DNA from 3 places in the Geodermatophilus sp. SYSU D00710 genome. Region 2 is predicted to be linked to each of the others. Evidence: predicted binding sites of a transcription regulator. Region 2 holds the regulator's gene; each other region holds the start of a gene.
What was found. The regulator LexA, encoded in region 2, represses DNA repair genes until DNA is damaged. The targets are predictions, from matches to a motif close to TCGAACANNTGTTCGA.

Region 1 (9,770 bases), on a different contig from region 2:
TCGTCGCGTCGGTGCCCGAGTCGCACACCGGTCGGTACCTGGTGCCGCTGCTCGACCCCGAGGCGATCGAGGCCGCGGCGGCCGGCCCGAAGAAGCGGGCCACGCGCAAGCGCGCCAGCTGACCGCCTGTCCGCTCACGACGGCGCCGGTCCCGGAGTCCCGGGACCGGCGCCGTCGGCGTAGCGGGGGGCCGCTCAGCCGCGGCGGCGGAGCCGGAGGACCGTGGCCGCGCCGGCGGCGAGCACGGCCACCACGGCGGCGGGCAGCACCCAGCCGGGGAGGCCGCCGTCGTCGGACGCCGCGGACGCCGTGTCGGTCCCGGCGCTCGACGGCGTCCCGTCGGCCGTCGGGCCGGCCGTGGCGCCGGCGGGGTCGGTCGTCGGGGCGGAGGTGGTCGGCGCGGTCGCCGGCGGGGGAGCGGCGGGGGCGTACTGGAACGCGAAGGTGCCGTCCAGGGCGTGACCGTCGTCGGCGACGGCCGACCAGGTGACCGTGTGCCGGCCCGCTGCGACCAGGGTGACGGGCGCGGTCAGGACGGCGCCGTCGTGGACCACCGGGCCGGCGCCGACGGGCGTCCCGTCGGGGCCGGCCACCGCGACCTCGCCGCCGAGCACGCTCGCGCTGAAGGTGAGGGTGACCGCCTGCGGGGTGGTCGTCACGGTGCTGTCGGCGGCGGGCTCGGTGGCACGCAGGGCGGTGTGCGCCGAGGCGGTGCCCGGGACGGCCATCACGAGGCCGAGGGCGAGGACCGCCGTCGCCAGGAGCCGCACGAGCGCGGCGAGCGGACGGGGGACAGGCAGCACGGGACCTCCAGGGCACAGAGTGTTCACGTGCTTGGTCGTCGGCGGAGGCCGTGTGGTTCCCGGCTGGTCCGCTCGCCGCTCTGGTCACCCGTCAGTAGGGCGGTGGGGTGGTGGTCGCGGTGAGGCCGGACGGGGTGGTGACGGTGAGGGTGCCGTCGGCGGCGAGGGCGTGTCGCCAGCCGGGGGCCTGGTGCTTGCCGCGGTGGTGGCCGGTGCAGTAGCCGGTGAGGTTGGCCGCGGTGGTGGGTCCGGCCGGCCAGGGGGTGGCGTGGTCGAGCTCGCCGCCGCGGGGGACGGGGCGGCGGCAGCCGGGGAAGCGGCAGCGGCGGTCGCGGGCGCGGACGTGCCGGTCCAGCGCCGCACTCGGCCGGTAGCCGGCGCTGGGTCCGGGGGCGCCGAGGCCGGCGCCGGTGCGGGCGGCGCGGTGCAGGGCGGGCAGGTCGGTGAGGGCCAGCAGCGCGCCGCCGGCCGCGTGGGTGAGTGCGATGCGGGGCCGGTCGGCCAGCCCGCCCCCGCCGGTGGCACCCAGCAGGGCGGCCAGCGACGTCCGGGCCTGGCCGGTGGCGGCGGCCAGCTGGGTGAGGACGTCGGGTGCGGTGGTGATCCGGCCGGCGGGACTCGCCGCCCAGGTGGCCTCGTCGGCGGCGTCGGCGCGCTGCGCGGTGGCCACCGTCCGGCGGGCGTGGCCCAGGGCGCGCTGCAGCCCGAGCAGCGCAGCACTCGCCTGGTCGACGGCGCGGTCGGCGCGCGCCCACCAGCCATCGGGGTCCGGTGCGGCCACCTCGTCGGCGTCGGCCGTGTCGTCGGCGTCGGCCGTGTGGTGCGCGTCGGGCGGATCGTCCGGTGGCAGGTCCTCGTCGAGGTAGCAGGGCCCGGGGCGGGCATCGAACTCCCCGGCCAGGATCCGCGCTTCCAGCTCCTCGGCCCACCGCGCGAAGTGCTCGTCCTCGGTGAGGAACGCCGCCGCATCGACCCCGACGGCCGCGTCGGTGTCGCCGATGTCGGTGTCACTGGTGGTGGCGTCGGCCGCGGTGGTGCCGGCCGCGGTGGTGTCGGCCGCGTCGGTGTCGGTCGCCTCGCCATCGGCCGCGGTGTCGCCGATGTCGGTGTCACTGGTGGTGGTGCCGGTGGTGGCGTCGGCCCGGTGGCCGGTGAGGGCGGCCAGCAGCGCGCGGACCAGCTCGGCGGGCACCACCTGCCCGTCGATCTCACAGGCGGCGTCCCCGCCCAGCAGCGCCCCGACCGGGGCGACCACGGTGAGGGTGACCTGCACCGGTGGCAGCCCGGTCTCCCCGGGGCGCAGCACCAGGTCCAGCAGGCAGTCGGCCATCTTCTGCCCCCGGGTCCGGCGATCGGCCGGATCGGCGGGCAGCGCGTCGGCACAGGCGCCCAGCGCGGCGACCAGTGCGGCCGCCTCGGGGGTGGTCAGCAGCGCCGAGACCACGCTCATCCCGTCGACCCGGTCCGGGCCGGCCGACACGCCACGCCGGCGCACCGCCTTGAGCAGGTCATCGGCGGCGGCGCGGGCGGTGCGCTTGAGCAGCTCCCGGCGGGCCTTGTCGCCCAGCTGCGCCGGCGTGGTGTGCCGCCCGGCCGCCCAGGCCAGCAGGTCGGCCTCGATCGCGGCGCGCAGCGCGTCGTCGGCGATCGGGGCGACCTTGTCGATCAGCGGGCCCAGGTGCCCCACGTGCAGCGCCCCCGATTCCAGCGCGGTCAGCGTGCCCGGTAGCCGGTGCACCAGGGTCAGCGACCGCTCCAGCAGCGCCTGCGCCGCCTGGGTGGACAGCGCCAGGGCCACCGCGAGTTCGTCGGTGGCCCACTCACTCACCGGCCGCAGCACCTCGGCCCGCGCCGCCCACCGCTCGGCGGCCATCGCCCCCGGCGAGCCCGGCGGCCGATCGGCCGACGACGGCCGCGCGGCGGCGAACGCGGCCACCGCCCGGGCCCGCAGCGCGGTCTGCCGGGCGATCTCCCGGTCGGTGGCCTGCACCGCTCCCAGCGGCCCCGACGCCCACTCCACCAGGGGTGGTTCGTCGACCGCCAGGACTCCCGCCACGCATTCGATCATACGTTCGAACGCCGTGCCGATCAAGTCCTGTGGATGACGAACTCACTGGTCAGACGGCTAGCGGGTGCTCGGCCGCGGAGCCCGGCGGCATGGCTGCGAGGGGTGGCGAGACACGACCGCAGCAGGTCCTCAGCGGCCCCGCCGGTAGAGGGCGGCCGCGGCGGGCGCGAGGACGACCAGCAACCCCGCCGCCCAGGCCAGGGCCGGCCACACGCTCGCGTCGCCGACCCCGGTGAGCGCCCGCACGGCGTCCGCGGTGAGCGTGATCGGCTGGTTCTCGGCGAAGCCGCGCAGCCAGTCGGCCATCGTGTCGGTGCTGACGAACGCCGAGCTGGCGAAGGTCAGCGGGAAGGTGAGGACGAACGCCGCCGACTGGGCCGCCTCGGGGCTGCGCACCGCCAGCGCGATCAGCACGTAGAACCAGGTGACCGCGTAGGACAGCAGCAGCACGACACCGAGGCCGGCCACGACGCCGGCGACGCTGCCCGGCCGGTACCCGACGGCGAGGCCGACGCCCAGCATGACCAGGAGCGTCACCACGGTGCGCGCGGCGTCGGCGAGGGTCCGCCCGGACAGCACGGCCGAGCCGGCCATCGGCAGGGTCCGGAACCGGTCGACCACGCCCCGGCCGAGGTCCTCGGCGAGCCCGACGCCGGTGGCGACACCGGTGAACACCGCGGTCTGCACGAAGATCCCGGGGATCAGGTAGTCGACGTACTCGACGCCGGGCGTCTGGATGGCGCCGCCGAAGACGTACCGGAACAGCAGCACGAACATCACCGGCTGCACCAGGGCGAACACCAGGACCGGCGGTGTCCGGAACGCGCCCACCAGGCTGCGCCAGCCGGTGGTCAGCGCGTCGCGCACCGCCCAGCCGACCAGTGGCCGGCTCGCCGACACCGCGGGCGGGCCGAGGACCGATCCGCGAGCCACGGCGTCGGTCCGGGGCGCGGGGTCGGTGACGAGGGAGGTGGTCATGCTGCGCTCCGGGTGGTCGTGTCGGCGGTGCGGCCGGTGAGGGCGAGGAAGACGTCGTCGAGGGTGGGCTCGGAGATCCCGACGCCGCGGATGCCGATCCCGGCGGCGTCGAGCCGGCGCACCAGCTCGGGCAGGGCCGTGCCCGGGTCGGCGACCGGCAGCCGCAGCACCCCGTCGCTGACCGCGGCCGGGCCGGTGCCCAGGCCGGCCACGGCGGTCACGGCCGCCGCCGTACGGTCGGGGTCCCTCAGCGGCACCTGCAGCGCGCCGCCGCCGAGGGAGGCCTTCAGCTCGGCCGGTGTGCCCCGGGCGATCACCCGGCCGGCGTCGACGACCGCCAGCGAGGAGGCGAGCCGGTCGGCCTCCTCCAGGTACTGCGTGGTCAGCAGCACCGCGGTGCCGGCGGCGGCGAGCTCCTCCACCACCTCCCACAGCGCCAGGCGCGACCGCGGGTCCAGGCCCGTGGTGGGCTCGTCGAGGAACACCACCCGTGGCTCGGCCACCAGTGCGGCGGCCAGGTCCAGCCGGCGTCGCATGCCTCCCGAGTAGGTCCGCGCCGGCCGGTCGGCTGCGTCGGTGAGGCCGAACGCGTCGAGCAGCGCGTCGGCGCGCGCCCGCCGCGACGCCCGGGTCAGGTGCCCGAGCCGGCCGAACATGCGCAGGTTCTCCCTCCCGGTCAGCGCCTCGTCCACCCCGGCGTACTGGCCGGCCAGGCCGATGCGCGCCCGCAGTCGCGTGCCGTCGGACACGCCGTCGGGACCGACGGGCACGCCGGCCACCGTCGCGGTGCCGGCAGTGGGGCGCAGCAGGCCGGTGAGCAGCCGGACGACGGTGGTCTTGCCGGCGCCGTTGGGGCCGAGCAGCCCGACGACGGTGCCGGCGGGCACCTCGAGGTCGACCCCGTCGACGGCGGTCACCGCGTCCGGTCCACTGCCGAACCGGCGCACCAGCCCCTCGGCGACGACGGCGGGCGGGTCAGTAGCCACGGAAGGCCTCCCGGCGGACCTGGCGGCGCGGGATGCCCGCGGCGGACAGCGCGGTGGTGGTGTCGCGGACGAAGGCCGGGGAGCCCGACACGTGGTAGGTGGCCCGGGGCAGGTCGGTGGTGACCCGCTCCAGCTCCCGTCCGAAGGCCGCGCGGTCGCCCGGGTAGGCGGCGGCGTGCGCGAGCTCCTCGGTGTCGGCGCGGAACGGGTGGTCGCGGCCGACGTGGACCAGCGTCACGCGGCGCCGGTCGCCCGTCGCCGCGAGGTGGCGTAGCAGTGCCCGGTGCGGCGTCACCCCGACGCCCTGGGCGAGCAGCACGACGTCGTCGGCGGTGTCGGCCAGGGCCGATCGCTGCAGCGGCCGGCGCAGCCGGACGCGGTCGCCCGGGGAGAGCCCGGTGAGCGCCCGCTTGAACCGGCTGCCCGAGGCGAGCCGGGTGCCGATCAGCACCTGCGGGTCCTCGGGGGCCGAGGCCAGGGAGAACGGCTTGGTCCCGCCGTCGCGCAGCGAGACGAAGGCGTGGTGGCCGGCGAGGTGGGTGAGCGGCTCCACGGGGGCGAAGGCGAACGCCGTGACGCCCCCCTCCGTGTCCGTGCGGCCGACGAACTCCAGCGTGGCGGTGCTGAGCAGGGCCATGGCGGTCTCCGAGGTCTGTGGGTGGTGCCCGGCGCCGTCCACGGTAGCCGACCGTTGGTACCTGTCAACGATTCAGAGGAAGAAACAGTCGGCTCCGCTAGACTGCGTCCCGTGGGGATGCCCGTGCCGATCGAGGACCTGCCGCTGCCGGTGCTGCTCGCCCAGGCGGGTCACCGGGCGGCGCTGCTGCTGGGCCGGCAGTTCTCCGACTCCGGGCTGCGCCCGCGGCACGGCCAGATCCTCATGCGGCTGGAGCAGACCGGGTCGGCGACCCAGCAGGAGCTGCTCGAGCAGCTGGCCGTGGACCCGAGCGTCCTGGTCGGCCTGCTCAACGACCTGGAGGACGCCGCCCTCGTCGAGCGGGTGCGCGATCCCGCCGACCGCCGCCGGCACATCGTCCGGCTGGCCGACGAGGGCAGGGCCGTGGCGGCCGACGTCCACCGGTCCGTCGCCACCGTGCACGAGCAGCTGTTCCCGGACACGAGCGAGCGGGACCTGGCGACCCTCCGGCGGCTGCTCGTCGCCGTCTGCGCCGCGGGCGAGGACGACTGCCGCTGAGCGCCGCCGGACCAGGTGATCACCTCTTGAGCGGATCCGGCCCCGGACCGTATCGTCCCCTGTGACGGACGTCACGCCTCCCCATCGGCGTGCCCGGTCCCCGATGGAGGAGACGCCGATGAGCGCGCTCACGCCCGACTGCGATCCCGACCTGTCCCACTGCGGGCAGCCCGTACGCAGGTCCGGCGGCGTGCGCTCCACCCTCGTCCTCGTCGCACTGGTGACCGTCGCCGCGCTCGCCGTCACCGGGAACGCCGTCCCCGGTGCCGTCGCCGTCCTGGCCGGCGGGGTGGGGCTCCTCGCGGCGCTGGCGCTGGCCGCCAGGGTTGTCCGCCTGGGGCAGCGGGCCCTCACCGCCCTGTCCCTGCCGGCGCTGCACCGCTCCCGCGCCGCCGGCTGACCTCGGCCGTCCCGCGGCGGCCGGGAAGATGGCCCGGTGAGCCGGGCCGTCGAGGACTCCAACCTGCGCATGCTGCGTGCCCGGGACGTGATGGACCGCAGCTACGCCGAGCCGCTCGACGTGGCCGCCCTGGCCCGGGTCGCGCACGTCTCCGAGGCGCACTTCATCCGCACCTTCAAGGCCACCTTCGGCGAGACGCCCAACCGCTACCTGCAGCGCCGGCGGGTGGAGCGGGCGATGTTCCTGCTGCGCAGCACCGACCGGTCGGTGACCGACGTCTGCATGGCCGTGGGCTTCGCGAGCCTGGGCACCTTCAGCCGGGTGTTCGCCGGGATCGTGGGGGAGCCGCCCAGCGTCTATCGGCGGCGCGGGCCGCTGGCGCCGGTGCCCTCCTGCTTCGGCATGCGGTGGCTGCGGCCGAGCGAGAAGACAGCAGTTCCGGAGAAGCCCGCGGACCCCGCCGGGTCCTAGCGTCGTGATCATGTTGAAGACCATCTCGATCACGTCGATCTACGTGCTGGACCAGGACCAGGCCCTCGACTTCTACGTCGGCAAGCTGGGCTTCCAGGTCCAGGTCGACCAGCAGTTCGGGCCGATGCGTTTCCTCACCGTCGCGCTGCCGAGCGACCCCGGCCACGCCGTGCTGCTCGAGCGGCCCGCGCCGCCGTCGGTGAGCCCGGAGATCGCCGACACGGTGCGCGACCTGGTCACCAAGGGCGCCGGCGGCGGGCACCTCTTCCTGACCACCGACGACGCGCACGAGACCCACGCCAGGCTCAAGGAGCTGGGCGTCGACCTGCCCGAGGAGCCGGTCGTGCAGCCCTACGGCATCGACTTCGGTCTGCGCGACCCCTTCGGCAACTCCGTCCGCATCGCCCAGATGACCCCGCCTCCCTCGAGCTGAGCCGCGCCCCGGCCCCCGGCCGGGCCCGTCCCGCGGGCCCGGCCGGACCGCACCGGCACGGCCGGGAACCACAGCGGTGTGGTTCGCGGGGACGGAGGGCGGGCGGACCGTCGTCCGGGGCACCTAGTGTGGAAGCGTGCCCGACCCGTCCACGTACCGACCGGCGGTCGGCTCCATCCCCGAGTCGCCCGGGGTCTACAAGTTCCGCGACCCGAACGGCCGCGTCGTCTACGTCGGCAAGGCCAAGAACCTGCGCCAGCGGCTCAACAGCTACTTCGCCGACGTCGCCGGCCTGCACCCGCGCACCCGCCAGATGGTGACGACGGCGGCCGGCGTCGAGTGGACCGTCGTCGGCACCGAGGTCGAGGCCCTCCAGCTCGAGTACAACTGGATCAAGGAGTTCGACCCGCGGTTCAACGTCCGCTACCGCGACGACAAGAGCTACCCGTCGCTGGCCGTGACGCTCAACGAGGAGTACCCGCGGCTGCAGGTCATGCGCGGGCCGAAGAAGAAGGGCGTCCGCTACTTCGGCCCCTACGCCCACGCCTGGGCCATCCGCGAGACCCTCGACACGCTCACCCGCGTCTTCCCCGCCCGCACCTGCTCCAACGGCGTGTTCAAGCGGGCCGGGCAGATCGGCCGGCCCTGCCTGCTCGGCTACATCGGCAAGTGCGCCGCGCCCTGCGTCGGCCGGGTCAGCGCCGAGGAGCACCGGGCGATCGTCGACGACTTCTGCGACTTCATGGCCGGCCGCACCGACCTCATGGTCAAGCGGCTCGAGCGGGAGATGGCCGAGGCCGCCGAGGCGATGGAGTACGAGAAGGCCGCCCGGCTGCGCGACGACCTCGGCGCGCTGCGGCGGGCGATGGAGAAGCAGGCGGTCGTGCTCGGCGACGGCACCGACGCCGACGTCGTCGCCTTCGCCCAGGACGAGCTCGAGGCCGCCGTGCAGGTCTTCCACGTCCGCGGTGGGCGGGTCCGCGGCCAGCGCGGCTGGATCATCGACAAGGTCGAGGAGGTCAGCACCGGCGAACTGGTCGAGCAGTTCCTCCTGCAGGTCTACGGCGGCGTCGACGAGGCCACCGGTGTCACCGAGGGCGGCGAGGCGGTGCCCAAGGAGGTGCTCGTCCCCGAGCTCCCCGACGACGCCGACGTCTACGAGGAGCTGCTCAGCGAGCTCCGCGGCTCGCGGGTGTCGCTGCGGGTGCCGCAGCGCGGCGACAAGCGCAGCCTGCTCGAGACCGTCGAGCGCAACGCGAAGGAGGCCTTCGCCCGGCACCGGGTCAAGCGCTCCAGCGACCTCACCGCCCGGTCGCTCGCCCTCTCCGAGCTGCAGGAGGCCCTCGAGCTGCCCGAGGCGCCGCTGCGCATCGAGTGCATCGACGTCTCGCACGTGCAGCAGACCAACGTCGTCGCCTCGATGGTGGTCTTCGAGGACGGCCTGCCCAAGAAGTCCGACTACCGGCGCTTCTCCGTCCAGCACGGCACCGACGACACCGCGGCCATGGCCGAGGTCGTCCGCCGCCGCTTCGCCCGGCACCTCAAGGAGGAGGCCGACCGCCGCGACGAGCAGGGGATCGCCGCGGAGGAGGGCCGGCCGCGCCGGTTCGCCTACCCGCCGAACCTGCTCGTCGTCGACGGCGGCGCGCCGCAGGTCGCGGCCGCGGCCCGCTCGCTCGACGAGCTCGGCGTGGTCGACGTCGCCGTCTGCGGGCTGGCCAAGCGCATGGAGGAGGTGTGGCTGCCCGGCGAGTCCGACCCGGTGGTCCTGCCGCGCACCTCCGAGGCGCTCTACCTGCTGCAGCGGGTGCGCGACGAGGCCCACCGGTTCGCGATCACCTACCACCGGCAGAAGCGTTCGGTCAGCATGCTGGTCTCGCTCCTGGACGACGTCCCCGGCCTGGGGGACACGCGGCGGAAGGCGCTGATGAAGCAGTTCGGGTCGCTCAAGCGGCTGCGCGCGGCCACGGTCGACGAGCTCATGGCCGTGCCCGGCATCGGCCGGCGCACCGCCGAGGCGGTGCTGGCCGCGGTGGCGGAGCCGGCGGAGAGCACGGCGGAGCCCGCGGAGGAGGGGCCCGCGGAGGAGGTCGTGGAGGAGGTCGTGGAGAGCACCACGGCGCCCGCCGGCCCGGCCGAGCGGGGCACCCCCACCCCCGGCGCGGGCGCCACCGCCGAGGTCGGCCGGGTCGCGTCGTGAGCGAGGAACAGCTGACCGGCTCGGGCACCGACGCCCCGACCGCGGCCGCCGCCGCGCGCGAGGGGCAGGCCGGCCCGCAGGCCGACGTCCCCGCCGGCCTCGACGCCGCGTCCACCGAGACGCCGCCGGTCGAGGTCGTCGTCGTCACCGGGCTGTCCGGGGCCGGCAAGAACAGCGCCGGGCGGGTGATGGAGGACCTCGGCTGGTACGTCGTCGAGAACCTGCCGCCCGCGCTG
Region 2 (9,770 bases):
GCCTCACGGCCGCGATCGCACCGACGGCGGCGGCCCCGGCCTGAGGGCGGGCACCGCGCTCGGCGGGACCTCCTCGGCCCGACCGCGGGTCGGGCACGATCGCGCGGTGGACCCCGAGCAGCTGCTGCGGACGACGGCCGACCGGCTGGACGCGCTCGCCGCGCGGACGACCCCCGGCGACTGGCGCACCGGCGGACTGCTGGCGACCCGCCCCGAGGTGGTCGCGCACTCCCCCGACGACGGCACCGAGCACGTGGCCGAGGCACGGGCCCGGACCGGTGCGTGGATCGCGGCCCTCTCCCCCGCGCTCGCCGCGCCGCTGGCGGGCTGGCTGCGCGCCGCGGCGACGCAGGTGCCGGTCGACCCGGCCGCCGAGGCGTTCGCCCGGGCGCTGCTCGCGCGGCTGCCCTGACGCGTCGCCCCCGCGAGACGTCACCGGCCCGGCCCCCCGCAGGGGACCGGGCCGGTGACGACCTCGGTGGTCAGGGACGTCCCTGACCGGTCAGGTCAGCTGCAGCCGCTGGTGGAGCCGCAGCCCTCGCAGACGTAGCAGCTGCCGGCCGGGCGCATCTTCGTGCCGCAGGTCATGCACAGCGGCGCGTCGGTGACGTTGCCGGTGACCAGCTCGAGCAGCTCGGCCGAGGAGTGGGCCTCCTTGACCGGCTTGTCCGCGGCGGGCTCGGGCTTGGCCGGCGTCTCGGTCGGCACCGAGCCGCGCAGCGCCTCGACGTCGACCTCCTCCTCGACGACCTCCGCCGTCGAGGCCGAGCCGCCGTAGCTGCCCGAGACCTGGGCCGCCCGCTCCTCGGCGGTGAAGATGCCGAGGGTGGCGCGGGTCTCGACCGGCAGGTGGTCGAGGGCCAGGCGGCGGAAGATGTAGTCCATCACCGACTGCGCGATCCGGATGTCCGGGTCGTCGGTCATGCCGGCCGGCTCGAACCGCATGTTGGTGAACTTCTGGATGTAGGTCTCCAGCGGCACACCGTGCTGCAGCGCGATCGAGATGCCGATCGAGAAGGCGTCCATGACACCGGCCAGGGTCGAGCCCTGCTTGCCGAGCTTGAGGAACACCTCGCCGAGGCTGCCGTCCTCGTACATCCCGGCGGTCATGTAGCCCTCGGCGCCGGCGACGCTGAACGACGTCGTCATGCTCTGCCGCTTCTTGGGCAGCCGGCGGCGGACCGGGTGCGACGTCGCGGCGACCGGAGCCGCCTCCACCTCGGCCTTGGCCCCACCATCGGCAGTGGTCTTCTTGGCCTTGGCGTCGGACAGCGGCTGGCCGACCTTGCAGTTGTCGCGGTAGATCGCCAGCGCCTTGAGGCCGAGCTTCCAGCCCTGGAAGTAGATGTTCTCGACGTCCTCGACGGTCGCCGTCTCCGGCATGTTGACCGTCTTGCTGATGGCACCGGAGATGAACGGCTGCACCGCGGCCATCATCCGCACGTGGCCCATCGGGGAGATGGCCCGCTCGCCCATCGCGCAGTCGAAGACCTCGTAGTGCTCCGGGCGCAGGCTCGGGGCGTCGACGACGTGGCCGTGCTCGGCGATGTACTCGACGACCGCCTCGACCTGCTCGTCCTGGTAGCCGAGGCTCTTGAGCGCCCGCGGGACCGTCTGGTTGACGATCTGCATGGACCCGCCGCCGACCAGCTTCTTGTACTTGACCAGCGAGAAGTCCGGCTCGATGCCGGTCGTGTCGCAGTCCATCATGAAGCCGATGGTGCCGGTGGGGGCGAGCACCGAGGCCTGGGCGTTGCGCCAGCCGTTCTCGGCACCGATGTCCAGGCACTCCTGCCACTGGGCGGTGGCTGCGCGGAGCACGTCGGCGTCATCGGCGCCGACCGGGCGGATGGCGTCGTTGGCCGCGGCGTGCTTGCGCATGACCCGGGCGTGGGCGTCGGCGTTGCGGGCGAAGCCCTCGTAGGCGCCGACGATGCCGGCCAGCTCGGCCGAGCGCCGGTAGGCGGTGCCGGTCATCAGCGAGGTGATCGCCGCGGCGAGGGTCTGGCCGCCGCGCGAGTCGTAGGCGTGGCCGGTCGCCATGAGCAGCGCGCCCAGGTTGGCGTAGCCGATGCCCAGCTGCCGGTAGGCCCGGGTGGTCTCACCGATCGGCTCGGTCGGGAAGTCGGCGAAGCAGATGGAGATGTCCATCGCCGTGATGACCAGCTCGACGGCCTTGACGAACGTGCGGGCGTCGAAGGTCCCGTCGTCCTTCAGGAACTTCATGAGGTTCAGCGACGCCAGGTTGCACGAGCTGTTGTCCAGGCTCATGTACTCCGAGCAGGGGTTGGACGCGTTGATCCGACCCGTCTCGGGGTTGGTGTGCCAGTCGTTGATCGTGTCGTCGTACTGGATCCCGGGGTCGGCGCACTCCCACGCGGCCTGGGTGACCTTGCGGAACAGGTCCTTGGCGTCGACGGTCTCGATCACCGAGCCGTCGAGGCGGGCGCGCAGGCCGAAGCCGGTGCCGTCCTCGACCGCGCGCATGAACTCGTCGGAGACGCGGACCGAGTTGTTCGCGTTCTGGTACTGGACGCTGGTGATGTCCTTGCCGCCGAGGTCCATGTCGTACCCGGCGTCGCGCAGCGCGCGGATCTTGTCCTCCTCGCGCGACTTGGTCTCGATGAACTCCTCGATGTCGGGGTGGTCGATGTCGAGGACGACCATCTTGGCCGCGCGCCGGGTGGCGCCGCCGGACTTGATCGTCCCCGCGGACGCGTCGGCGCCGCGCATGAAGCTGACCGGACCCGAGGCGGTACCGCCGGAGGACAGCAGCTCCCTGGACGAACGGATGCGCGAGAGGTTCAGGCCGGCGCCGGAGCCGCCCTTGAAGATCAGCCCCTCCTCGCGGTACCAGTTGAGGATCGAGTCCATCGTGTCGTCGACGGCGAGGATGAAGCAGGCGCTGACCTGCTGCGGGGCGCTGGTGCCGACGTTGAACCACACGGGGCTGTTGAAGCTGAACACCTGGTGCAGCAGCATCCACGTCAGCTCGTGCTCGAAGACCTCGGCGTCGCCCTCGGTGGCGAAGTAGCCGTGCTCACGGCCGGCGGCGCCGTAGGTCAGGACGACCCGGTCGATGAGCTGGCGCAGGCTGGTCTCCCGCTGCGGCGTCCCAACGGCGCCTCGGAAGTACTTGGTCGTGACGATGTTGGTGGCGTTGATGCTCCACTCGGCAGGGAACTCGACACCGCGCTGCTCGAAGTTGACCGAGCCGTCACGCCAGTTGGTCATGACGACGTCGCGGCGCTCCCAGGCCACCTCGTCGTAGGGGTGGACCCCGGCGGTCGTGTAGACGCGCTTGACCTTCAGGCCCTTCCCCCGGGTCGGCGCCTTGGGGGCACGACGCGTGCGGCCTGCCGGGCGGTCCTCGATCTCGGTCACGAGCTCTCCCTCGGTGAGTGGTCCAGGCGGCTGGGGAAGAGAGCCACCCTGTTCCTAGCGGTTGGTGCTGACGGTTCTGAGGTGGTGCTGGACGGTCCGGCGACGCTGCCGGCCGGTGGTCAGGGGGTGGCGGCGCCGCTGGTGCCGGCCTGGCCGCGCCCGCCACGACGGCGCGGCGGCGGGTCGAGCTGCATGCCGGGCAGCGGTGGCGTGCCACCGGTGTGGTGCCGCGCGCGCAGCTCGGTGATCTCCTTCTCGAAGTCCTCGACCGAGCTGAAGGCGCGGTAGACGCTGGCGAAGCGCAGGTAGGCCACCTCGTCGAGCTCCCGCAGCGGCCGCAGGATCGCCAGGCCCACCTCGTGGCTGGGCACCTCGGCCACCCCGCTGGCGCGGATGGCGTCCTCCACCTGCTGGGCGAGCTGCTGGAGCTGGTCCTCGTCGACCGGCCGGCCCTGGCAGGCCCGGCGCACGCCCGCGACGACCTTCGAGCGGTTGAACGGCTCGCTGACCCCGCTGCGCTTGACGACGGCGAGGACGGCCTCCTCCACCGTGGTGAACCGGCGGCCGCAGGCGGGGCAGGAGCGACGGCGGCGGGTGGTGGCACCCTCGTCGGCCTCGCGCGAGTCGATCACCCGGCTGTCGGGGTTGTGGCAGAAGGGGCAGCGCACTGCGGTTCACCTCCCTCTGCGGACGGGCTCGGTGCCGGTCTCCCCGGCGCCGGGTGGGACGTACCGGCGGACGGCCGGATGCCACCGGCCACCGCGCCTCGCCGCCCTCTGCTGTGGACCCCTCTGGGGACATCCGGTGGACACCCCGGGGATGACCTGAGGACGCCCTGTGGAGGACTCCCTCCGTCGTGACCACTAGATGTAGGGGGACAGTAGGCCGGGCTCCACAACATCTGCAAGCCGACGCCGGGCGTGTCTCTTCCGCCGAGATGCGGTCGTGACCTCGCGGTGACCAGGCGCGACCACCTCTCCCACCCGTCACACGACACGCCGCGGCGCCCGCGCATCGGCGCGCGGGACAGGACTGCCGGGTGTACGGAGCGGCCACGGACACGCGGCCGCGCGGTGCACGGCCCGGCACCGTCGGGCGACGCCGCCGGCGGGTCCGGGAGGGCGCGGGACGCCGGGGAGGGGTCGCTCAGACCGACGGGCGCACCGCGGGACGCCTGCCGCGCGGGTTCGGCACCAGGTCGCCCAGGCGGATCGGCCGGGTGAGCAGGTCGGGCTCCCCGTCCGGCGCGAGGGCCGTGTCAGGGGTGGCGACGGGCACGCCGACGGCCGGCATCTCGGCGGTGACCGCGCGGTGTCGGCCGGCGCCGGCCGCGGAGGGAGCCCGGTGCCGGCCCGGCGCCTCCGCGCCGACGGCCGGCTGCTCGGCGGTCACGTCGGCACAGTGCCGGCGGGAACGGCGCGGGCGGTCAGCAGCCGGCACACCGACCGGGCGGACGACGGACATCGCGGCCGTGACGGGCCCCCCGGGAGCGGAAGCCGTGACGGCGGTGTGCGCGGTGACCGCCGGCGCCAGCGTGAGCCGGCGCTCCGGCAGCCGGACGGCGGCCAGCTCGACCCAGGTCCCGGCGCCCTCGACGACGCCCGGGACCTCGGTACGCAGTCGCACCCAGACCTCGCACGCGCCGGTGTCGTCGTGCCGCCAGCCGAGCATCGCGCCCACGACCCAGGCGCCGTCCACGAGCACCTCGACGTCCTGCGGCGACCCGAACGACACCGCTGCCCTGCTGTTCACGGCTGCTGACACGTCCTCACCGTATGTGTTCGTCCGAGCCGGATGCGTGAGCGACCGGACACCGATGGTTGACGAACCGGGCCGGGCGGTCTCGTCACTTGTCCGGGGAGTGCCCCCGTCCCGGTCACGGCAGGCGCAGCACCTGACCGGCGACCACCGCCGAGTCCTCGAGGTCGTTGAGCTCCTCGATCGCGTCGACGACGACGCGCACGTCCTGCTCCGGGCCGGCGACCTCGCCGGCGATCGACCACACGGTGTCACCCGGCTGCACGACGACGCTGCTCTCCCCGGCGAGCCGCAGGCCCTGCTCGGGGGCGAGCACCTCCCGCCCCAGGACCGCGCCGCCGACGCCCGCGGCGAGGACCAGCACGGCCACCAGGCGGCGCCCGCGGTGGGTCAGCCGCACGGGGCCGGGGGCCGGCGCCGCCGGACCGCGGCCGGCCCGGGCCGGCTCGCAGCGCACCGGCCGGCCCCCCGGCCGCGCCGGTGCCCGGCGGGTGCGGGGCGCCTCGGCGGCCGGCCCCGCGGCGGGACCGGTGGCACGGACGGGCGCCGCGGCCGGGCGGTCGGGCACCGGCCGCAGGTGCCCGGTGATCCGCGGACCCGAGCCCGGCAGGGCCGCCCGCGGCGACGCCGGAGCGCCCTGGGCCGGGCGACGCGGGGCCGGGGGAGGTGCCTGCCGGCGCGGGGCCGCGGTCCCGCGCACGGCCCCCTCCGCCAGCAGCGGCCGCCAGGGGACCCGGACCGCCGCGTCGAACTCCAGAACCGCCTGGTGCACGCTGCCCATGACCACTCCTCCTCGTCGCCCCACCGCCGTCGAACACGCGTTCGATCGAACGTCTGTGCGATGTCTACCGCATGGGGCCGACGGGGTCGACCCGACACCTCCGACGGGTTTCGAACACACGTTTGAAGTACCGGGCCCGAGGCGCTACGGTCCGATCAGCAGCCGTCCGCCCGTTCCCCCGGACGCCGGCACCTCCCGGCGTCCGGGGGCCGGGTCCTCCGGGCGGCGGGCGGGACACGAGGGCCGTGGCGACACGGCCGGCGAGGAGGAGACGTGGCGGGCACGAGCGGCACCGGCCAGGGCACGCGCGGGGGTACGGCCACCCGGCGAGGAGGCCGGCGGGGGACGGACACCGCTGCCGACGGCGCCGGGGGGCAGACCGCCGCGGTGCGGTCGTTCCCCGACCGGGGCGACGCCGGCGACGGGCTGACCCAGCGGCAGCGCCGGGTCCTCGAGGTCATCCGCGACTCGATCGACCGCCGCGGTTACCCGCCCTCGGTCCGGGAGATCGGCGAGGCGGTGGGCCTGTCCTCGGCGTCGTCGGTGGCCCACCAGCTCTCGGTGCTGCAGAAGAAGGGCTGGCTGCGGCGCGACCCCAACCGCCCGCGCGCGCTCGACGTGCGGCTGCCCGGGGACACGGCCACCGAGGGCGCACCGGCCGCGCCGGCCGCCGCCGACGGCGGCACCGCGCCCACCTACGTGCCGCTGGTCGGCCGGATCGCCGCCGGCGGCCCGGTGCTGGCCGAGCAGGCCGTCGAGGACGTCTTCCCGCTGCCGCGCGAGCTGGTCGGCGAGGGCACCCTCTTCATGCTCCGCGTCGCCGGTGACTCGATGGTCGACGCGGCGATCTGCGACGGCGACTGGGTGGTCGTGCGCCAGCAGCCCACCGCCGAGAACGGCGAGATCGTCGCCGCCATGCTCGACGGCGAGGCCACGGTCAAGACCTACAAGCGGCGCGACGGGCACGTGTGGCTGCTGCCGCACAACCCGGCCTACGAGCCCATCCCGGGTGACGAGGCCACCGTCCTCGGCCGCGTGGTGTCCGTCCTGCGCCGCGTCTGACCCCACCGCCCGACCCCAGGCGGGCCCGGCTCCCGCCGCGCCGGTCGGCGGGAGCCGGGCCCGCGTGGCCGCGGGCTCAGCCGGTGGGTGGCGCGGCCGCCCGCCGCCGGCGCAGGCGGCCGCCGATCCACACCGCCACCGTGGCGACGGCGGCCGCCACCAGCGCGGCGGTGATCGGGGGGACGTCCGTGCCGCCGTCGGCGGGCGCGGTCGCCGTCGAGGTCGCCGTCGAGGTCCCCGCCGGTGACGACGACGCGGCGGCCCCGGCCGGGATCGGCACGACCGTGACGTCGCCGGGCGGTCCCTCCCCGGCGACGAGCAGCGCGGCGCCGTCGGCGGTGAACGACACCGCCTCCCCCTGCGGTGCCTCGGGCAGCGCGATGCGCGCCGGCTCGCCCGCCAGCGCGGCCGGGACGTCGGACCCGGCGAGCGGCCAGACGTAGGCGTCGGTGTAGGTCCGCAGCGCGATCCGGCTGCCGTCGCGGGCGACGGCGCCCCCGGTCACCAGCAACTGGCCGGCACGCCCCACCGGGCCGCCCGGCGTCCCGGTGAGCGTGAAGGCCACGGTGCCCACGTCGGCCAGCGCGACCGTGCCGCCGTCGACCAGCGGCGCCGCCGGCCGGTAGACGTGACTCGCCCCGAGCACCTCCTTGGTGACCAGGTACGGCGTGCCGTCGGGCGCGACCAGCAGTGCCTCGGCGTCGTGCGGGCCGTCGGGATAGGTGAGCCGGTACAGCGCCGTGGCGCCGTCGGGCCGCAGCGCGATGAGGGCGACGGTCCCCCGGGTGGCGTTGTTGTCCCCGGTGTCGGCCAGCCACACGGTGCCGTCGGGTCCGACGCCGAGGTCCTCGGGGTCGTAGGGGTCCAGCGGCGCGACGGTCTCGTCGACGACCCGGCAGGTCTGGTCGAGCACCGCGACGGTCACCCGCTCACCGCCGTCGGCGACGGCCAGCATCCGGTCGCCGACGTCGACGAGCCCGGAGAGCTCAGCGAGCCGTGGGTCGGTCACCTGGCAGCGCGGTGCGGGCGCGGCCTCCTCGGCGGCCGCGGAGGCCGCCGGCAGCAGGACCGGGGCGAGCCCCAGCGCGAGCCCGAGGACGGCGGCCGGTGCGCGCGGGGCGGACGCCCGCGCGCTACGCGGGAGGACGGCCGACGCGGGCACTCGCCCAGCGTGACAGCACGACTGCGTCGAGTGCGTGCACCACGCCCAGCAGCAGGATCCCGACCGCGGCCCCGACGACCGCGTCGGTGACCCAGTGGAAGTCCAGCGAGACCATGGCGATCCCGGTGGCCACCGGCCCGACGACGCTGAGCCACCACAGCGTCCGCTGCACCGGCGGCGCGAGCCGGTACTCGACGGCCTGCCAGCGGGCCACGCCCCACATGAGCACGGCGTTGGCCACGTGCCCCGAGGGGTAGCTGGCGCCGTCGCGGTGGAAGAACGAGCCGGGATAGGCGGGCGCCGTGCGACCGGTGCCGAACTTGAACGCGTAGACCACGACGGTCAGCAGGGCGAGGGCGACGAGCACCCGCACCAGGGGCAGCAGCGTCCGCCGGCGGATGCACAGCCAGCCGACCAGGCCGGCCAGGACGACGAGGATCGTGCCCCGTCCGCCGATCTGGGTCACCGCCCAGACCGGCCAGTAGACCGGGGAGTCGCGCAGCCCCCACTGGCTGACGATCTCGGAGACCTCGAGGTCGAGCCGCTCGAGGACACCCCGGCTGAGCAGGTCGACGGTGACGCCCACGGTCACCACGAGCGACAGGATCATCAGCCACCACGGCGGCCGTCCGGGGGTCACGACGGCGGGGACGGGGGCCGACGGGTCGCCGTCGGCCGGCGCTCCCCTCCCCCGACGCACCACGCCGCTGGTCACGCGGCCACGGTACCGGGCCGTGACCCGGCCGTGACCTCGCCGCGGGGGACGGCGAGCCGCCCGGGTGGCCGGCGGGCAGCCGGTCACCCGGGCGGGCGAGCGCCGCGGCCGGTCAGCCGACCGGGACGGCGAACCGCTCCAGCGCCGCGGCCAGGCCGCCGTCGACCCGCGCGCTCAGCCGGGTGCCATCCGCCTCGTGCTGCTCGCTCAAGACCTCGCCGTCGCGGTGGACGCGGGCCACCAGGTCGCCGCGGTCGTAGGGCACGAGCACCTCGACCTCGACGTCCGGGTGCGGCAGCCGGGCGGCGACGACCTCGCGGAGCCGCTCGATGCCCTCGCCGGTCCGCGCCGAGACCCACACCGCGCCGGGGAGCGCCCGGCGCAGGGTCAGCACGTCGTCCTCGGTCATGGCGTCGACCTTGTTGACGACGATCAGCTCGGGCACCGCCGCGGCGTCGATCTCGCGCAGCACCACGTGCACCGCGTCGATCTGGCCGAGCGGGTCGGGGTCGGAGCCGTCGACGACGTGCAGCAGCAGGTCGGCGCCGGCCACCTCCTCCAGCGTCGAGCGGAAGGCGTCGACGAGCTGGTGCGGCAGGTGCCGCACGAACCCGACGGTGTCGGTGAGGGTGTACTCGCGGCCGTCGGGCGACTGCGCGCGGCGCACCGTCGGGTCGAGGGTGGCGAACAGCGCGTTCTCCACCAGCACGCCGGCACCGGTGAGCCGGTTGAGCAGGCTGGACTTGCCGGCGTTGGTGTAGCCGGCGATCGCCACGCTCGGCACGGCGTTGCGGCCGCGCGCCGAGCGCTGGGTCGCCCGCGCGGTGGCCATGCCGGCGATCTCGCGGCGAAGCCTGCTGACCCGCGACCGGATCCGCCGCCGGTCGGTCTCGATCTTCGTCTCACCG
Region 3 (9,770 bases), on a different contig from region 2:
GCCCGGCTGGTCGCCGAGGACAGCCCCGAGGTGGTGCTGGCCGAGGCGGAGGGCCTGTTCGTCGCGCTGCGCAGCGAGCAGGCCGCCGACGTCTTCGCCGCCACCGGCCGGACCGTCGGCGCCTGGACACGCCGGGGCTGAGGGTCCCGCGGGCGCCGGGCCGGCCGGCGGACGGGTTCCTCCTGCAGATCCTCCGCGTCGCGACTGCCCATGGCGTTCGTCAGCCGCCCGCTCGGGGACACGGCAAGGACTCTCGGGCTCCACGGGAGGCCGGTCGACGGGCCTGGCCCGGCTAGTAGCTGATGGTGCCCGAGAGCTTGACGATGGCCGCGCCGGCGGGCCGGGCGTTGCTGATCGAGAACCTGACGGTGCCTGTCAGCGTCCCCGTCACACCCTCATAAGCCCCTGTGCCCCCGATGACGACGCTCGTGAGGGTGCTGCGGCGCACCTCGATCGGACCGGGGAAGCACGCCGGCTCCGCGACGCACTCGCCGGGGCTGGACGTCTCTTCGAGGATGATCGTCCCATCGGCCAGGTAGATGGTCCGGATGTCACAGGTCCCGCCGCACCCGGCGCCGAACACGATCTCTGACGTCGCCCGGCCCAGCGGGATGACCTGACCGGACCCGCAGGAGGAGTCGGGGAAGGCCGGACAGTCCGTGTTCGGGTGAACCGGCTCCGCAAAGGTCATGCTCACGAACACGGTGGTCTGAGCGGCCGCAGCGGAAGCGGAGACGATCGGCGCCGCGAGCGCGAGGAGGAGGACCAGGAGGAACCGGAAACGGCGCATGGTGCCACTCCTCGAGGAGCCCGGCTGATGGTGCCGGGGCTGGTGCCCGTCCGAGGGCCGGGACTCTCCTACCGGGCGTCGAGGTGGTCAACGAGGACGTGCTCGAGCCGGTCGTCAGGTGCTCTCCCCGAGGCCGGCGATGGCGCGGCGGTCACCGCTCGCCCCAGCGCGATCCGTCTGCGCGACGGACCCAGCCCCGGCCGCGGCCCACTCACGCGCGACCGGGAGTGGACCGAGGCTCGGCATCGAGGTGCCGCTGCCGGCTCCCGCCCACGCCGGCTCTGGGACGTGTCACCACTCGGAGCCGAGTTCGACGCGACCCCCGGGCCTCCAGGACGCGGTGGCCCCGCGCCCGGCGGGGTTCCTCTAGTACGGCGGTGGGGTGGTGGTGGCGGTGAGGCCGGACGAGGTGGTGACGGTGAGGGTGCCGTCGGCGGCGAGGGTGTGTCGCCAGCCGGGGGCCTGGTGCTTGCCGCGGTGGTGGCCGGTGCAGTAGCCGGTGAGGTTGGCCGCGGCGGTGGGCCCGGCCGGCCAGGGAACGCTGTGGTCGAGCTCGCCGCCGCGGGGCACGCGGCGGCGGCAGCCGGGGAAGCGGCAGCGGCGGTCGCGGGCGCGGACGTGCCGGTCGAGGGCGGCGCCGGGCCGGTAGCCGGCGCCGGCGGCAGGGGCGCCGAGGCCGGTGCCGCTCTGGCGGGCGCGGTGCAGGGCAGGCAGGTCGGTGAGGGCCAGCAGCGCACCGCCGGCCGCGCCGGTGAGCGCGATCCGGGGCCGGTCGTCCAGCCCGCCGCCGCCGGTGGCGGCGAGCAGGGCGGCCAGCGTCTCCCGGGCCTGGTCGGTAGCCGCGGTGAGCTGAGTGAGGACGTCACTGGCGGCGGTGACCCGGCCGGCGGGACTCGCCGCCCAGGCGGCCTCGTCGGCGGCGTCGGCGCGCTGCGCGGTGGCCACCGTGCGGCGGGCGTGGCCCAGCGCGCGTTCGAGCCCGAGCAGCGCGGTGCCGGCGTCGTCCACGGCACGGTCGGCGCGGGCCCACCAGCCATCGGGCACGGGCGCGGCGGAGGTCGCGTCGAACGGTGCTGCGCAGTCGGCCGGCGGCGGCCCGGGATCCGGTGGCGGGTCATCGTCGACGTAGCAGGGTGGCGGCTCGGCGTCGAACTCGCCGGCCAGCACTCGGCGCTCCATCTCCTCCGACCACAGCGCGAAGTCCTCTTCCTCGCTCAGGACCGGACGCGCCGGCCCGCCGGGAGGAGCGGTGTCGGTCGGCTCGGTGTCGGTCGCGGCAGGGCCGGTGGTGGCGGGTGCGGCGTCGACCGGGTAGCCGGTGAGGGCGGCCAGCAGCGCGCGGACCAGCTCGGCGGGCACCACCTGCCCGTCGACCTCACACGGCTGATCCCCGCCCAACAGTGCGCCGACCGGGGCGACCACGGTCAGCGCCACCTGCACCGGCGGCAGACCGGTCTCGCCGGGCCGGAGCACCAGGTCGAGCAGGCAGTCGGCCATCTTCTGCCCGCGGGTGCGCGTGTCCGCCGGATCGGTGGGCAGCGCGTCGGCGTGGGCGCCCAGGGTCGCGACGAGGGCGTGCGCCTCTGGGGTGGTCAGCAGCGCCGAGACCACACTCATCCCGGCGGTGCGATCCGGGCGGACGGTGACGCCGCGCTGCTCGAGTGCCCGGTCCAGGTCGCGGGCGGCGTCGCGGGCGTTGTGCCGGGCGACCACGCGACGCACCCGGTCGCCCAGCTGCGCCGGGGTGGTCACCTGGTGCCGGGTGGCCACCCAGGCGAGCAGTTCGGCCTCCATGCGGGCGCGCAGCGCGTCATCGGCGATCGGGGCCACGTGCTCGAGGAGGCACCACAGGTGCCCGGCGTGCAGCAACCCGGACTCCAGCGCACCGAGCACCCGGGGCAGCCGGTGCACCAGGGTCAGCGACCGCGCCAGCTCCTCCTCGGCGCGTTGCGCGGTGAGGTCCAACGCGATCGACAACTCGTGCGCGGCCCACTCGCTGACCGGCCGCAGCACCTCGGCCCGGGCCGCCCACCGCTCGGCTGACATGGAGCCGGGCTCCCCGGGCTGCCGGTCGACGGAGGCGGGACGGGTGGCGGCGAAGGCCGCGATCGCCCGGTAGCGCCGCGCCGTCTGCCGGGACGCCTCCCGGTCGGCGGCCTGGACCTCACCCAGCGGCCCCGACGCCCACCCCACTGGGGGCTCGTCGACCGCCGGCGTTTCCGTCACAGATTCGATCATACGTTCGAACAGCTGAGTGGGCAAGTCCTGTGGACGGCGGATCTGCAGGTGAGGCGTCTGGTCCCGCGCGGCCACGGCGTCCGACGGCGCCCGGCTGCGGCCCGGTGCCGGAGTGACGAAACCCGGACCGGGCAGAGCCGCTCAGTCCGGACGGCGGTTCGGCACGTTGGCCGGGTCGCCGGCCGGGTCGTACTCGCGGCCGCCCGTGGGGGACAGCAGCGGCCCCGGCGCACCCTCACCGCGGCCGAGGGCGGTGACGAACTGGCGCAGGACGTCGTCCCCACGGTGGGCCGGCTGCCAGTCCAGCTGCGTGCGCGCGCGGGTGGTGTCGAGCACCGGCGACCGGAGGCCCAGGTCGAGCCAGCCGGGCTCGGTGGGGACGACGTGCGCGCGGAAGGCCGCCGTCAGCCCGGTCCGGACCAGCACCGCCGGGACGGGGATCCGCGTGGTGCCCAGCGCGCGGGCGATCCCGTCGGCGTCGAGCGCCGGGTCGGCGGAGACGTTGAACGGTCCCGGGACGCGCCGGTCGAGCATGCGGGTGATCGCGTCGGCGAGGTCGTCGGCGTGGACGAAGCCGACCCGCAGCGACGGCAGCGGCAGGGGCAGGACGGAGGCGATCTGCCCGGGCACCAGGCGCACCGCGCCGAACACCAGCGGGCCGAGGAAGTAGCGGCCGATCTCGCTGGCCGCCTCCGGCTGGAGCACCAGCGTCGGCCGGACGACGGTCAGCGTGACGTCGGACCGCCGGCCGACGACCTCGCGCACGACCCGCTCGGCCTCGGACTTCTGCCGGCTGTACTGCGAGCTCGGGATGCCGGTCACCGGCCAGTCCTCGGTGACCGGACGGTCGCCGCCGCCCGCCGCGTAGGCCCCCAGCGAGGACATGTGCACCACGTGCTGCACGCCGGCGGCCACCGCGGCGCGCATGACCCGGCGGGTGCCGTCGACGTTGGCCTTCCGCAGCTCGTCGGACCGCCGCCCCGGCTGCAGCACCCAGGCCAGGTGGACGACGGCGTCGACGTCCTCGAGCAGGTTGGTCAGCGCCTGCTCGCTGCTGGTGTCCCCGAGGTCGGCGGTGTACCAGGTGACCGACGAGTACGGCTCCCGGTCCGGCGGCTCCCGGCGGGCCAGCCCGCGGACCTCGGCCACGCCGCTGCCGGGAGCGGTCAGCCGCCGCAGGAGCGCGGTGCCGACGTTGCCGCTCGCGCCGGTGACGGCGACCTTGAGGCCCTGCAGATGCGCCTGGGGGAGCTCAGCCATGTCCCGCCGCTACCCCCGGTGGCCGTGCGCAACCCGACGGGGTGCGTCACATCAGCGCACCGCCGGCGCCGGCACCGCGTCCGGCGCCGCGAGCTCCTCGTCCCGCGGGCGCAGCCCGAGGGAGACCGCGGCGATGAGGAGCAGCGCGGCCGCCCCGGCGAGGAAGCCGGCCGGCAGGCCGGCGGCGTCGGCCAGGCGGGGCAGCAGCAGGCTGCCGAGGCCGCCACCGACCATGAGCGCGAGCGACTTGGCCGACACCGTCGTCGACCGCTGGGGGGCGCTCACCTGTTCGTGCAGCAGCGCCTGGCGCAGCGGCCAGCCGGCGCCGTTGGCCAGGTAGAAGACGACGAACGCGGCGGCGGCGACCGCCACGTGCCCGGCCACCGCGACCGCGGCGACGGCGAGCGCGCCGAGCACCGCGGTGACCAGGCTGGCCCAGGCCACCGAGCCCCGGGCGAGCCGGCGGACGGCGGGTGCCAGCAGGGCGCCCAGCCCGGCGGCGGCGAACGAGGCGGCCATGACCACCCCGTACACCGCTGCCCCGCGGTCGAGGCCGCCGCCGAGCTCGGCGAACCACAGCGGGCCCAGCACCTCGAGGGTGGTCAGCGCCGTGCCGGTCAGGAACGAGATGGCCAGCAGCCGGCGCAGGACGCGGTGCCGCGCGGCCAGCCGCACGGTGTCGCGGACCACCACCGGCACCTCCCGGACCCCGCCGGCCAGGGCGCGCAGCCCGCCCGAGGTCGCCGTCGGCAGGGGGACGACGAGCGCGAGGACGGCGACCACCGACACCGCGACCAGCGCCGCGGCCAGGAGCAGCGGCAGCACGAGCGCGGCGCTGCCCCGGCCCTCGGCCAGCAGCGGCAGCGCCCCGCCGAGCGCGGCGCCCAGGGCCAGCCCCAGGCCGTCGGCGGCGCCGGCTCGCGACAGGCCCGACGCCGGGTCGGCGTCGGGGTCCGCGGCGTGCACGGTGTCGACGTACCAGGCCTCCAGCGGGCCGGAGTCCAGTGCCCGCGACGCGCCCTGCAGCCCCCACGCCAGGGCGAACAGCGGCACGGAGTCCGCGGCGGCCATCGTGAGCAGCGACGCGGTGCCCAGCAGCCCGGACAGGACCAGGACCGGCCGGTGCCCGATCGCGTCGGCGAGCCCGCCGGTCGGCAGCTCCAGCACCAGCGTGACCACCGAGTAGACGGCCAGCACCAGCCCGATGTCGGCGGGGGAGAGCCCGCGCGACGAGGCCAGCAGCACCGTGACCGGCGCCGAGATGCCGACCGGCAGCCAGCGCAGCGCGGTGAGCCCGACGAACCGCCGGCCGGCCGAGTGCACCGACAGCGGAGCCCTCACGCCGGGTCCTCGGTCAGCGGGAACAGGTCGAGCAGGACGTGCACGAGCGGCTCGCCCGGCTCCTCGCGCTCGGCGCGCCAGCGCGCCAGCACCCCGTTGAGCTCCTCGGTCAGCTCCCGGACGGCGGCGGGGGACAGGTGCAGCGCCCAGTCGTTGAGCGAGACGGCGTCGCGCCAGACGTCGTCCAGCGACTCCCGCTGCTCGGCGTGCGCGGCGAGCACACGCCGCTGCCGCCCCAGCGACTGGTGGGTGAGCTCCTCGAGGACCTCGCGGCCGCCGGGCTGGTCGACGAGGTCCTCGGTGCGCCAGCGGGTGCTGCGGTGCCGGGCCCGCCACCAACGCTCCCGCGCGGTCCCCTCGCCGGCCACCTCCTCGACGAAGCCGAGGGCGGCGAGCTGGCGCAGGTGGTAGCTGGTGGTGCCGCTGCTCTCGCCCAGCCGCTGTCCCAGCCGGGAGGCCGTCGACGGGCCCTCCGAGCGCAGCAGGGCGAGCAGGCCGGTGCGCAGCGGGTGGGCCAGCGCGCGCAGCGTCCGCGGGTCGGTGACGTCGACGACGGCTTCGGGCGGGAGTTCGGTCACGCCCTCAGACTAAGATGCAGAGACCTCTTTGCAAAGAGGTCTCTGCATCATCGTCCGTCATCCGTCGGAGTCCTCGCCGTCGGTGGCGTCCTCGACCTCCTGCTCGGCCTCGTCCACGCCCTCCTCGACCTCCTGCTCCACCCCGTCGTCGACGACGTCGGAGCCGCAGGCGGCGGTGACCGGCGAGAGGGCGAGCGCGAGGCCGACGGCGGCCAGGCGCCAGCGGCGGCGGGTGGTGGTGGTCGACATGGCTGCTCCTCCTGTTCCGGAACGTTCCCGGGAGGGGTGCCCGCCCGGGCGGTCGGCCATGCCCCGCGGCCCCGGGGCCACCGCACGGGGGGACAGCTCGCGGTCGTGATCGGCGCGGGTCGGGCCGTGTCCCGACGAGGTGACCCTCCGCGGCGGTGGTCAGCGAGCGGCGCCGACCGCCGTCCGGACGTGCTCGACCACCAGCTCGGCGGTGCGCTCGGCGGCCAGCTCCGGGATCCAGTGCGGCACGCCGTCGAGCACCTCGAGCCGGTAGGGCCCGGTGACGTGGCGACGGGTCATGGCGGTGGCGGCCGGCCCGAGGAAGGCGTCGCCGGTGCTCCACACGTGCAGGGTCGGCACGGACACCCGCCCGACGCCGTCCCGCGCGGCGAGCGGGATGGCCCGGTACCAGCCGAGCGCGGCCGAGAGCGCGCCCGGCTCGCGCATCCGGTCGACGTAGCGGGCGACGGCGTCGGGGGGCAGGCCGCCGTTCTCGAGGACGCCGCGCAGCGCGGCGCCGTCGCGGGTGAGCAGCAGCCGCTCGGGCACCACCGGCACCTGGAAGGCGGCCATGTACGACGAGCGCAGCCCCTGGTCGCTGGTGAGCACCGCCCGGCCGGCCGCGGCCGGGTGCGGGGTGGACAGCGCCGTCAGCGTGCGCACCCGGTCGGGGTGCCAGGCGCCCAGCGCCCAGGCCACGGCGCCGCCCCAGTCGTGGCCGACGACGTGTGCGCTCTCCAGCCCGGCGGCGTCGAGCAGCGCCAGGACGTCGCCGGTGACCGCGCGCAGCCGGTAGGAACCGCGCCCGCTCGGCCGGGCGCCGGGGCTGTAGCCGCGCTGGTCGAGCGCGAGGGTGCGCAGGCCGGCGTCGTGCAGCAGCGGCGCCATCCGGTCGAAGGCCGTGCAGTCCTGGGGGAAGCCGTGGAGGAGCACCACGGGCTCGCCGTCGGGCGGGCCGCCGTCCTGGACGTCGAAGGTGAGGCCGTCGTTCTGGAACTGCCGCATGCCCCCTTCCCTGCCCGGGGGAGGTGTGCCGGAACCGCGCACCGGGGGAGGATGGGCCGGTGACGGTGACCGCAGCGGAGCTGATCGTGCTCGTCGACGACGACGGGACGCCCATCGGCACCATGCCCAAGCCGCTGGTGCACCACGGCGAGACGCCGCTGCACCGGGCCTTCTCGGCCTACCTGTTCGCCGACGACGGCCGGCTGCTGGTCACCCGCCGTGCGGCGGACAAGCAGACCTTCCCCGGCATGTGGACCAACACCGTCTGCGGCCACCCCGGTCCCGGGGAGGACGACGCCGCCGCGATCGCCCGCCGCGCGTCCCAGGAGCTCGGGCTGCAGGTGGCCGACCTGCGCCCGGCGCTGCCCGGGTACCGCTACCGCGCCGAGTTCCGCGGCGTGGTGGAGAACGAGGTCTGCCCGGTCTACCTCGGCCGCTACACCGGCACGCCCGACCCCGATCCCCGCGAGGTGGGCGAGTGGGAGCTGCTCGGATGGGCCGAGTTCCGGCGCCGGCAGGAGGAGTCCGAGCGCGACGCCTGGTCCCCGTGGTGCCGCGAGCAGGCCCGGCTCATCGAGCAGGCGGGCCTCGTCGCGGCGACGTAGTCGGCAGGCCACGGAGCGTGGCGGGCACGCGAGCGGGCTGGTGTCGCTGACCGGGACGCGCCGGGGCCCCCTCCTAGCGTCCGGCGCGTGGACCGCCGGGGCTTCCTGTACCTGCTCGCCGCCGGGCTCACGGGTGCCGCGGTGGGGCGCGGCGCGGCCGGTCTCGACCTCGCGCAGCCCGCCCCCGCGCCCGCGCGGACGCCGGCTCCGGCGACCCCCAGCGGCCCGGGCGGCATCGTCGCCGTCCCCGCTCCGCACGGCGTGGTCGAGGAGCTGCCCGGCACCGGCCCGCAGATCGCGCTGACCATCGACGACGGCAGCAACGGCGAGGTGGTCGCCGCCATGGTCACCCTCTGCCGCGAGACCGGCACCCGGCTGACGTTCTTCCCCAACTGCTCCTACCGGACGTGGGGCGACAACGCCCGCGACCTGTGGCCGCTCATCGAGTCCGGGCAGGTCGCCTTCGGCAACCACACGTGGTCGCACCCCGACCTGACCACCCTCTCCGACGCCGACGTCGCCGAGGAGCTGCGCCGCAACCAGGACGCCATGCGCCGCACCCTCGGCGTCGCGGAGACGCCGTTCTGGCGGCCGCCCTTCGGCTCGCACGACGAGCGGGTCGACGCCATCGCCGCCGACGTCGGCCACCCGACGACGGTCATGTGGAACGGCACCTTCGACGACGGCCGGGTGGTCTCCGCCGAGGGGCTGATGGCCGCCGCGCACCAGTGGTTCGCGGCGCGGGCGATCATCGTCGGCCACGCCAACCAGCCGGCGATCACCACCGTGTTCGACCAGCTGCTGGCCCTCGTCGAGAGCCGGCAGCTGGTGACGGTCACCCTCGCCGACGCCTGGTCCGCCCCGGCCTGACCCGCTCCGACCTGCGGGCGGGACCGACCTCCGCGAGAGTGGCCGGGGACGCGAGACGTGATCACGGCCGACCGGCCGGAGGACGGAGGAACGGGTGGCAGGGGAGCTCAAGGGCCGCGTGGCGCTGGTCACCGGCGGGGCGAGCGGGCTGGGCCGGGCGACGTGCGTGTCGCTGGCCGAGGCCGGCGCGCACGTCGTCGTCGCCGACATCGACCCCGACGGCAGCGCGCGGACCCGCGAGCTGGTCACCGACGCCGGGGGCAGCGCCGACGTCGTCGCCCTGGACGTGACCGACGACGCCGCCCGCCGCGCGGTGGTGGCGCAGCTGTTCGAGCAGCACGGCGACGCCTTCGACGTGCTGGTCAACGTGGCCGGCATCGACCGCCCGGGCTACGTCACCGACATCGACCTCGACGACTACCGCCGGGTCATGGCCGTCAACTGCGAGGGCCCCGTCTTCCTGACCAGCGAGTTCGTGAAGCGGGTTCAGCACCTGCCCGAGGGCCGCACCGCCGACGTGGTGCACGTCGTGTCGCTGTCGGCGATCACCTCGGGCAGCGGCGCGATCGCCTACAACGGCTCCAAGGCCGGCTTCCTCAACGCCACCCGCTGCATCCAGCGCGAGCTGCGGGAGAAGGCCGTGCAGCTCCCCGACGGCGGCGAGCGGCCCTTCCCGTGCCGGGTGCAGGCGGTCATCCCCGCGGCGATGGACACCCCGATGATGGAGCAGTGGGGGATCCCGGGGCACTTGATGATGCCGCCGTCCGCGGTCGCCGACACGGTGCGCACGCTGCTGCTGCTGCACCCCTCGGCGTTCGTGCCGGAGATGCAGAT

Region 1: ACI78U_RS05190 (DUF222 domain-containing protein) is a predicted target of LexA. The motif match lies at 2,864-2,879, and genes of this name have one in related genera.
Region 3: ACI78U_RS01345 (DUF222 domain-containing protein) is a predicted target of LexA. The motif match lies at 3,021-3,036, and genes of this name have one in related genera.

What each region holds. Positions count from the first base shown of each region.
Region 1 is NZ_JBJGYX010000007.1:95,714-105,483, reverse strand. Features, by position in the region: gene uvrA (excinuclease ABC subunit UvrA) at 1-122, shown strand, start outside; gene ACI78U_RS05195 (copper resistance CopC family protein) at 195-803, opposite strand; gene ACI78U_RS05190 (DUF222 domain-containing protein) at 895-2,859, opposite strand; gene ACI78U_RS05185 (ABC transporter permease) at 3,001-3,849, opposite strand; gene ACI78U_RS05180 (ATP-binding cassette domain-containing protein) at 3,846-4,835, opposite strand; gene ACI78U_RS05175 (FAD-dependent oxidoreductase) at 4,825-5,472, opposite strand; gene ACI78U_RS05170 (MarR family winged helix-turn-helix transcriptional regulator) at 5,590-6,030, shown strand; gene ACI78U_RS05165 (hypothetical protein) at 6,149-6,430, shown strand; gene ACI78U_RS05160 (helix-turn-helix domain-containing protein) at 6,467-6,901, shown strand; gene ACI78U_RS05155 (VOC family protein) at 6,912-7,334, shown strand; gene uvrC (excinuclease ABC subunit UvrC) at 7,471-9,534, shown strand; gene rapZ (RNase adapter RapZ) at 9,531-9,770, shown strand, end outside.
Region 2 is NZ_JBJGYX010000028.1:12,688-22,457, reverse strand. Features, by position in the region: gene ACI78U_RS14175 (hypothetical protein) at 1-44, shown strand, start outside; gene ACI78U_RS14170 (hypothetical protein) at 107-412, shown strand; gene ACI78U_RS14165 (vitamin B12-dependent ribonucleotide reductase) at 508-3,384, opposite strand; gene nrdR (transcriptional regulator NrdR) at 3,504-4,052, opposite strand; gene ACI78U_RS14155 (hypothetical protein) at 4,531-5,148, opposite strand; gene ACI78U_RS14150 (LysM peptidoglycan-binding domain-containing protein) at 5,261-5,923, opposite strand; gene lexA (transcriptional repressor LexA) at 6,197-6,985, shown strand; gene ACI78U_RS14140 (hypothetical protein) at 7,062-8,147, opposite strand; gene ACI78U_RS14135 (phosphatase PAP2 family protein) at 8,119-8,862, opposite strand; gene hflX (GTPase HflX) at 8,975-9,770, opposite strand, start outside.
Region 3 is NZ_JBJGYX010000002.1:54,497-64,266, reverse strand. Features, by position in the region: gene ACI78U_RS01355 (PaaI family thioesterase) at 1-141, shown strand, start outside; gene ACI78U_RS01350 (hypothetical protein) at 293-790, opposite strand; gene ACI78U_RS01345 (DUF222 domain-containing protein) at 1,157-3,016, opposite strand; gene ACI78U_RS01340 (NAD-dependent epimerase/dehydratase family protein) at 3,170-4,288, opposite strand; gene ACI78U_RS01335 (MFS transporter) at 4,340-5,629, opposite strand; gene ACI78U_RS01330 (helix-turn-helix domain-containing protein) at 5,626-6,207, opposite strand; gene ACI78U_RS01325 (hypothetical protein) at 6,265-6,456, opposite strand; gene ACI78U_RS01320 (alpha/beta fold hydrolase) at 6,616-7,461, opposite strand; gene idi (isopentenyl-diphosphate Delta-isomerase) at 7,521-8,066, shown strand; gene ACI78U_RS01310 (polysaccharide deacetylase family protein) at 8,154-8,936, shown strand; gene ACI78U_RS01305 (SDR family NAD(P)-dependent oxidoreductase) at 9,031-9,770, shown strand, end outside.